Regions from separate parts of the Methylobacterium sp. GC_Met_3 genome, predicted to be linked through region 1. Evidence: predicted binding sites of a transcription regulator. Region 1 holds the regulator's gene; the other holds the start of a gene.
What was found. The regulator PhoB, encoded in region 1, activates phosphate uptake and scavenging genes when phosphate is short. The targets are predictions, from matches to a motif close to TGTCATNNANCTGTCAT.
Positions count from the first base shown of each region.

Region 1 (4,412 bases):
CGAGATCCTGCTGGACGGCGTCAACATCCTGGATTCGAAGGTCGATCTCAACGATCTCCGCGCCCGGGTCGGTATGGTGTTCCAGAAGCCGACGCCCTTCCCGATGTCGATCTACGACAACGTCGCCTTCGGCATCCGCCTCTACGAGAAGCTGCCGAAATCGGAGCTCGACGACCGGGTCGAGGCGTCGCTGCGCAAGGCGGCGCTCTGGGACGAGGTCAAGGACAAGCTCAAGCAGTCCGGCATGGGTCTGTCGGGGGGGCAGCAGCAGCGTCTGTGCATCGCCCGCACCGTAGCCCAGCGCCCGGAGGTGATCCTGTTCGACGAGCCGACCTCGGCGCTGGACCCGATCTCGACGGGCCGGATCGAGGAGCTGATCGAGCAGCTGCGCGACGAATTCACCATCGCGATCGTCACGCACAACATGCAGCAGGCGGCGCGCATCTCGCAGTTCACCGCCTTCATGTATCTCGGCGAGCTGATTGAATTCTCACAAACCGAAAAAATGTTCATGAACCCGACCGAGCGGCGCACGCAGGACTATATCACCGGCCGCTTCGGCTAAGCTGTTTCGAAGACCGGTTTCCGCGCCATCGCGACCCGGGCGCCGCGGCGGCCGGGCGGGATCGCGGCAACCGGGTGGGATCGCACGTCCTGGCCCCCATCGAAGGATCCACTCATGCCCGGCCATATCGTTACCTCCTACGACACCGATCTCGAAAACCTCCGTCGCTCGATCTCGGAGATGGGCGGCGTGGCGGAGAAGATGACCACTGAGGCGACCGACGCCCTAGTGCGCCGCGACGACGGGCTCGCCCAGGCGGTGATCCTCGCCGACAAGCGCCTGGACGCCCTCCAGAGGGACATCGAGGAGCGCTCCGTCCTGCTGATCGCCCGGCGGCAGCCCCTGGCGATCGACCTGCGCGAGACCATCTCGGCGATCCGCGTCTCCGGCGACCTGGAGCGGATCGGCGATCTCGCCAAGAACGTGGCCAAGCGCGTCGTGGCGATCTCCGATCAGGCGCCGGCGCAGAAGATCGTGCTTGGCGTGCGCCACATGAGCGACCTCGCGGAGGGCCAGCTGAAGGACGTGCTGGACGCCTATGCGAGCCGCGATATCGAGGCGGCCCACGACGTGTGGGAACGCGACGGCGAGATCGACGCGCTGTACAATTCCCTGTTCCGCGAGCTCCTGACCTACATGATGGAGGATCCGCGCAACATCTCGTTCTGCACGCACCTTTTGTTCTGCGCCAAGAACGTCGAGCGCATCGGCGATCACACGACCAATATCGCCGAGACGATCCACTACCTCGCCACGGGCGAGACGCTCGCCGGCGAGCGACCGAAGAACGATGCGTCGAACTACGTGACGGTGGATGGGGGGCTGGCGCCGTGAAGCGCTTCCCGGAGCGCAGGATCCTGGGGGCGTCCCTGGGGGCGTCGCCGCCGTGACGGTCGGTTTGGGTTGAGGCTGGGCGGAGCCTCCGGCACCATTGCCGCGTCCGCCGCGAGAACGGGTCATCGAAGGTGAGTATGCAAGTCCTGATCGTCGAGGACGAGGAGGCATTGACCACGCTGCTGCGCTACAACTTGGAAGCCGAGGGCTTCCTGGTGGATTCAGCGGCAAGGGGCGACGATGCGGAACTGCTCCTGGCCGAGCGCATGCCCGACCTGGTCCTGCTCGACTGGATGCTGCCCGGCCTGTCCGGAATCGAGCTTTGCCGCCGAATCCGGGCCCGGCGGGAGACCGAGCGGCTGCCGGTGATCATGCTGACCGCCCGGGGCGAAGAAGGTGACCGGATCCGCGGTCTCGGGACGGGCGCGGACGATTACATCGTCAAGCCGTTCTCGGTTCCGGAACTGCTCGCCCGCATCCGCGCGCTCCTGCGCCGGGCCAAACCGGCCCATGTTTCCGATCGTCTGGCCGCCGGCGACCTCGAACTGGACCGCACCGGCCATCGGGTGCGTCGGGCCGGCGAGGAGCTGCACCTCGGCCCCACGGAGTTCCGGCTGCTCGAATTCCTGATGCTGGCCCCGGGCCGGGTCTTCTCCCGCGAGCAGCTTCTCGACGGGGTCTGGGGTCACGACGTCTACATCGACGAGCGCACCGTCGACGTCCATGTCGGACGCCTGCGCAAGGCGCTGAATGGCCCACGCCAGACCGATCCGATCCGCACGGTGCGCGGTTCCGGCTACGCCTTCGACGAAACCTTCTCCCTCGAAGCCTGAGTCGCCAAGTCCCGGTTTCAAAAGGTCGAGACCTTTTGCGGGTGCAGGGCAGAGCCCTGATGTTGGACGAAGCCCGAGCGTCAGGGCTCCGCCCCGACACCCTGCCAAAGGGCAGCCGCCCTTTGGGAACCCCGATCAGCGGATGAGCGCAGCGCTCCGGTTAGCGGCCGGCACGGAGGCCAGAGCCTGGAGCACCGTGCCCTCGGTGAGGATCTGGGGCAGCACCTGGGGCTCACCGGCACCTTTGTAGAGCAGGTAGAGCGGAACACCACTCCGGCCGTGCTTCTCCAAAAGGCGCGTGATCTCAGGGTTCTGGTTGGTCCAGTCACCCTTCAGATAGGTGATGCCCCGCTCGGCCAACGCGGCCCGCACGGCCTTCGTGGACAGGGAGGTCGTCTCGTTGACCGCGCAGGTGATGCACCACGCGGCGGTCATGTTGACGAAGGCCGGCTTGTGCGCAGCCGCCAGAGCGTCGAGGCGGGCCTGCGTGAACGGCTCGATCCCGCCGGCGGCGGCCTGCGCAGTCGGCGTGGCACGGTCCTGTGGGAGGGTGGACACGAGGGCCACCACGGCGATCAGGGCGAGCGCCGCACTGACCTGCGCGATCCGGCGTGCCCCGGGGGCGGCGGCGCGCCCGCGCTCCCAGGCCCAAGCAGAGAAACCCACCAGCACGAGGCCGATCAGGGCCGCCAGAAGGCCGCGCGGATCGACCTGCTGCGCCAGGACCCAGACCAGCCAGGCCACGGTGGCGTAAACCGGGAAGGCGAGCACCTGCTTGAGCGTCTCCATCCAGGCACCCGGCCGCGGCAGCGCCCGGAGGGCCGGGGGCCAGAGAGTGAGAGCCAAGAACGGCAGAGCGAGGCCGAGCCCGAGGCTCGCGAACACAGCAAGCGCCACGGCTGCGCTCTGGGTCAGCGCGAAGCCGACTGCCGAGCCCATGAACGGCGCCGTGCAGGGCGTCGCCACCAGCGTGGCCAGCACGCCCGTGAAGAACGACCCACTCAGGCCAGACCGTCGGGCCAGGCGATCGCCGACACCCGCGAGCCGTCCTCCGACCTCGACCACGCCGGACAGGTTCAGGCCCATCGCGAAGAGCAAATAGGCGAGCCCGGCCACGACCAGGGGCGATTGCAGCTGGAACCCCCAGCCGATCGCCGCCCCTCCGCCCTTCAGGGCGATGAGCACTCCAGCCAGACCAAGGAAACTCGCCAACACGCCGGCCGTATAGGCGAAGCCGTGCAGGCGCAGGCGGGCCGGACCCTCGCCCGCATGCCGCACGAGGCTCAACACCTTGATCGACAGGACGGGGAAGACGCAGGGCATCAGGTTGAGGATGAGGCCGCCGAGAAAGGCGAAGGCGGCGGCCGCGGCAAACGTCAGCAGATCGAACTCGGGCGCGGCGGCCCCGGTCGGACTCGCCGCAACGGGGTCCGGCGGAGCGGTCGCGGTCGGAAGCACCGGCTCGTCGCCATACGCGAAGGCGAGGCGGCGGCTGCCGGATTCCGTCACCTCGTCCAGGGTCAGCACACCCGGAAGGGCCGTGGGCGCCGCTTCGGTCGGGCTGCTCCGCGCGACGGTGAGGTGCAGCCCGGTGCCGTCGACCGCCATCAGCTGCGCGGCCGCGTTGTCGATCGCGGTCTCGGCATACGGGAAGTAGGCGGCGTTCCGGATCGTGTCGGGCTTGAGCCCCGACGCCGCGAAATCGAGCTGCAGGGTGTCGCCCTGGCTCGACAGGCTCAGCGGCCAGAGCGCAGGGGTGGGGAGGGCGGCCCGGGCGCGGACGAACAGGACTGCGTTGTCCGGGTCGGGACGCGGCTCGCCCACCGGCAAGGTGAGGGCGAGATCCGCGGAGCCCGGCACGCACTCGGTCTCGCAGACGAGGTAGGTCAGTTTGGCCTGAATCTGCACCGGGTTGGCCGGATCGAGGCTCGGAGGCGGCGTCACGGGGACGAGGAGCGTGACCTCACCCTCGTAGCCGTAGTTCATCAGCGTCGCGATCGGGATCCGCTCCGGCGCCGGCCACTGGAGCGCCCCGGCGTTGAAGCCGGCCGGCAGGGTCCAGGTCACCTCGGGCGGTAGGCCCGAATCCCCCGGGTTGCGCCAGTAGACGTGCCAGCCGGGCTTCACCTGCATCCGCACGGCAAGGGTGAAGGGCTGCGCCCCCGCCACCGCGGCGGCCT
Region 1 is NZ_JALNUL010000005.1:204,468-208,879, reverse strand. Features, by position in the region: gene pstB (phosphate ABC transporter ATP-binding protein PstB) at 1-565, shown strand, start outside; gene phoU (phosphate signaling complex protein PhoU) at 680-1,399, shown strand; gene phoB (phosphate regulon transcriptional regulator PhoB) at 1,537-2,232, shown strand; gene OXS27_RS10060 (protein-disulfide reductase DsbD domain-containing protein) at 2,368-4,412, opposite strand, start outside.

Region 2 (4,412 bases), on a different contig from region 1:
AGCCCCGCGGCGTCGCCGTGATGGTGGAGGCCGAGCATCTCTGCATGGCGATGCGCGGCGTCCAGAAATCCGGGGTCTCGACCATCACCAGCCAGTTCCGCGGCGTGTTCAAGGACAACGCCAACGAGCAGGTTCGCTTCCTGACCCTGGTGCGCGGCGGCGCCAAGTAGTCTACAGCACGCGCCGAGTCAGGGAGCGCTTCTTCACGCCATGACCGCGCGCGACATCGCCTTCGAGCCCCCCGGCCCCCGCGCCGCGGTCGAGGAAGGCCAAGCCTTCACGCCCCGCTTCGACCGGGACGGGCTGATCACCTGCATCGCGGTCGATGCGGGGGACGGCCGGGTGCTGATGCTCGCCCATATGAACGCCGAATCGCTCGCGCGCACGATCGAGACCGGCGAGGCGTGGTACTGGTCGCGCTCGCGGGCCGAACTCTGGCACAAGGGCGCCACCAGCGGCCAGATCCAGCGCGTCGTCGAGATGCGGGTCGATTGCGACCAGGACGCCCTGCTGATCCGCGTGGAGGTCGGCGGCGACGGCGGCTGCTGCCATACCGGCCGGCGGGATTGCTTCTACCGGGGGGTCGTCCGGCAACCGGACGGCCGCGTCACCCTGGAATTTTCCGGATCATGACCGCGACCCTTGCCGCGACCGGGTGGCAAGAGTGTCCCGCCGTTCCGTATTTCCTGCCCGGCGCCGTCGAGCCGATTCGGCCCCTGCCGAAGGCGGGGCCGCGGATCGGGCTGGCTTTGGGCGGCGGCTCGGCCCGGGGCTGGGCCCATATCGGCGTGCTGCGCGCCCTGGAGGAGGCCGGCATCCACCCGACCGTGGTGGCGGGCTGCTCGATCGGCGCCGTGGTGGGGGCCTGCTACGCCGCCGGGCGCCTCGATCGGCTGGAGGCCTTCGCGCGGGCCCTGACCCGGCGCCGGGTGGTCGGTCTGATCGATCCGCGGCTTCCGGGCTCCGGCCTGATCGCCGGCAACCGCCTGCGCCAGCGGCTCCACGCCGATCTCGGCGAGCGCCGGATCGAGCGTCTGCCGATCCGCTTCGGCTGCGTCGCCACCGAGTACGGTACCGGCGCGGAGGTGTGCCTGACCGAGGGGCTGGCGGTGGATGCGGTGCGCGCCTCCTACGCGATCCCCGGCCTGTTTCCGCCAGTGACCCATGCGGGCCGGGTGCTGATGGACGGCACGCTGGTCAACCCGGTGCCGGTGGCCCTGGCCCGGGCGCTCGGTGCCGATCTGGTGATCTGCGTGAACCTCAACGGCGATACCGGCGGCCCGGTTGTGCGGGAAGTGCCGGCCTACGTCCCCCGCCGCGGCTTCCTGACCACGCTGCGCGACCGCCTGCGGGGGTTTCCGCGCCCGGAGCCCGAGATCCCCGTGCCGGGCCTCGCCCGGGTGGTGCTCGACGCGTTCAACATCACCCAGGACCGGATCTCCCGCTCCCGGCTGGAGCGCGACCCGCCGGACGTGGCGATCGGGCCGGACGTGGCGGCGTTCGGGCTGTTCGATTTCCACCGGGCGGATGAGGGGATCGCGATCGGCTATCGAGCGGCGCGGGCGGCGCTGCCGCGGATCCGGGCTGTGGTAGCGGGGGCTGAGGCGCGGGCTTGAGGGCTCGCGTGGACGATCCAATCCAACCCCCCTTATCCTGAGGTGCCCGCGTCAGTGGGCCTCGAAGGAGGGCTCCAGGGATCGCGGGGCTGGCTGGAGCCCTCCTTCGAGGCTCGCTGCGCTCGCACCTCAGGATGAGGAGATGGGCTGGAAAAACTGAGAAGGCCCTAGCGCATCCGTCGTCATCCCTCTGTCGCGCCGGCCTGCGATGGGCGCCCCACCATTTGGAGGGGTTCCAATGTCTACGAGTCGCCGTCAGATCCTGCTCACCGGAGGCGCCGGCCTCGTCGGGCTGGCCTCCGGCCTCGCCCGCCCCGGCCTGAGCCGGGCCGCCGACCGGCCGCTCCTGACCCACGGGCTCCAATCGGGCGATGTCGGCACCGACTCGGCGGTGGTCTGGGCCCGCTCCGACCGGCCGGCCCGGGCGATCATCGAGTGGGCGACCACCGAGAGTTTTTCCAACATCCAGGGCGTCTTCGCCGACGCGCTGCCCGAGACCGACGGCACCGTGAAGGTGGCGCTGACCGGCCTGCCGGCGGGCCAGGACATTTTTTATCGCGTCCGCCTCCAGGATATTGCCGCGCCGACCATCGTCGGGCCGGCCCAGGTCGGCCGGTTCCGCACCGCGCCCGCGGATCGGCGCTCGGTCTCGTTCTGCTGGTCGGGCGATACGGCGGGCCAGGGCTGGGGCATCGACGAGTCTCGCGGCGGCATGACGATCTACTCCGCCATCCTGAAGAACCGGCCGGACTTCTTCATCCATTCCGGCGACACGATCTACGCCGACGGGCCGATCCAGGCCGAAGTGAAGCTTCCCGATGGCAGCCTCTGGCGCAACCGCGTCACCGAGGCCGTCGCCAAGCCGGCCGAAACCCTCGAAGAAATCCGCGGCCGGCACAAGTACAACCTCACCGACCGCAACGTGCTGGCGATGAACGCCGCCGTGCCGATCCTGGCGCAGTGGGACGACCACGAGGTCACCAACAACTGGTGGCCGGGCGAGCCGCTGACCCGGGCCGAGCACCTGAAGAAGAAATACACCGATCCGAACGTGCTGGCCCTGCAGCTGCGCGCGGCACGCGCGTTCCACGAATACATGCCGATGCGGTTCGAGCCGTCCGAGCCCGGCCGGGTCTACCGCAAGATCGGCTACGGCCCGCTGGTCGACGTGTTCATGCTCGACATGCGCTCCTACCGGGGGCCGAACGGCGAGAACACGCAGACGGCCTACGGGCCGGATTCCTATTTCATGGGGCCGAAGCAGATCGCGTGGCTGAAGCAGGCGCTGCTCGAATCCCGCGCCACCTGGAAGGTGATCGCCGCCGACATGCCGCTCGGCCTCGTGGTGACGTACGACGTCGATAAAAACTTCGGCTCGGAGGCGGTGGCGCAAGGCGACGGGCCGGCGCTCGGGCGCGAATTGGAGATCGCCGACCTGCTGCGCTTCATCAAGAGCGCGGGCATCCGCAATACGGTGTGGTTCACGGCCGACGTGCACTACACGGCCGCGCATTACTACGACCCCAACAAGGCCCAGTTCCAGGATTTCGAGCCGTTCTGGGAGTTCGTCTCCGGGCCGCTGCACGCGGGCACGTTCGGGCCGAACGCGCTCGACAACACCTTCGGGCCGCAGCTGCGCTTCGTGAAGGCGCCTGAGAAGGGCCAAGTGAACCTGTCACCGGCCTCCGGCTACCAGTTCTTCGGCCATGTCGCGGTCGACGGCCAGACCGAGCAGATGACGGTGACGCTCAAGGACGCGGCGGACGCGGATCTCTGGCATGTGACGCTGGACCCCATGCGGGCGTGAGGATGGACAATCCTCCCTTCCCTCGCCCCGCTGGCTGCGGGCGATGCAGGTGCGGGGCACACCGTTGATGTAGGGGCGCAACAGGCCCCCTCTCCCGAGCGGGAGAGGGTTGGGGTGAGGGATGAGAACTCTCAGGATCGAGCACGTGATCGATGTGCCGACGGGGCGCGCCTCGGTCTGAAAGTTCTCGACCCTCACCCTGTCCCTCTCCCGCACGGGAGAGGGGACCCGTGCCTCTTCAGGCTGGCCGGTGGGCCTACTAACACCTCAGACCTGGATAGCTCAGCTCGTAGCGGGCTAGAGAGGGAGAGCCGCAGCCCGCCTACGCCATGGTAATGTAATCCCGCAGCGCCTGATGCTCGGCCTCGACGGTGGCGATCTTGCGCGCCACCACGTCGCCGATCGAGACCAGCCCGATCAGGCGCCCGTCCTCGCAGACCGGCACATGGCGGAAGCGGCCTTCGGTCATCAGCGTCATGACCTCCTCGATCGTCGTGCTCCGCCCGCAGGTGGTGACATTCCCGGTCATGTGCGCGGAGACCGGCGCGTCGAAGGCCGAGCCCCCGTGGCCGGCCAACGCCCGCATGATGTCCCGTTCGGAGATGATGCCGGCCACCGACCCGTCGTCCTGAGCGACCACCAGGGCGCCGATGCGCCGGTCGGCGAGGATCTGAATGACCTCCTCGAGGGTCTTGTCGGGGGCTACGGTCACGACCGAGCTGCCCTTCTCGGCAAGGATGCGTGCGACGGTCATGGCTCTCTCCCGTGTAACGCGTCCGGTGCGCCGTCAACCTGCGACACCGGGATTGCGCTGTCGGCCGGGTTGGCCCCGGCTCCTTCACAATACGGCGAGTGTGTGGCCGTTTCGCCCGATTGGCAAGGTGGTCAGGCCCGCGGCGTCTCCCGCAGATCGAGGAACGGGAACAGCAGGAAGCCGACGATGAACCCGCCGAGATGCGCGTCCCACGCGATGGAAGCGCTCTCGCCCA
Region 2 is NZ_JALNUL010000031.1:43,637-48,048, forward strand. Features, by position in the region: gene folE (GTP cyclohydrolase I FolE) at 1-170, shown strand, start outside; gene hisI (phosphoribosyl-AMP cyclohydrolase) at 211-633, shown strand; gene OXS27_RS24230 (patatin-like phospholipase family protein) at 630-1,616, shown strand; gene OXS27_RS24235 (alkaline phosphatase D family protein) at 1,855-3,423, shown strand; gene OXS27_RS24240 (CBS domain-containing protein) at 3,746-4,177, opposite strand; gene OXS27_RS24245 (rhomboid family intramembrane serine protease) at 4,309-4,412, opposite strand, start outside.
Region 2: the regulator PhoB is predicted to act here: its motif matches at 1,797-1,813, upstream of OXS27_RS24235 (alkaline phosphatase D family protein).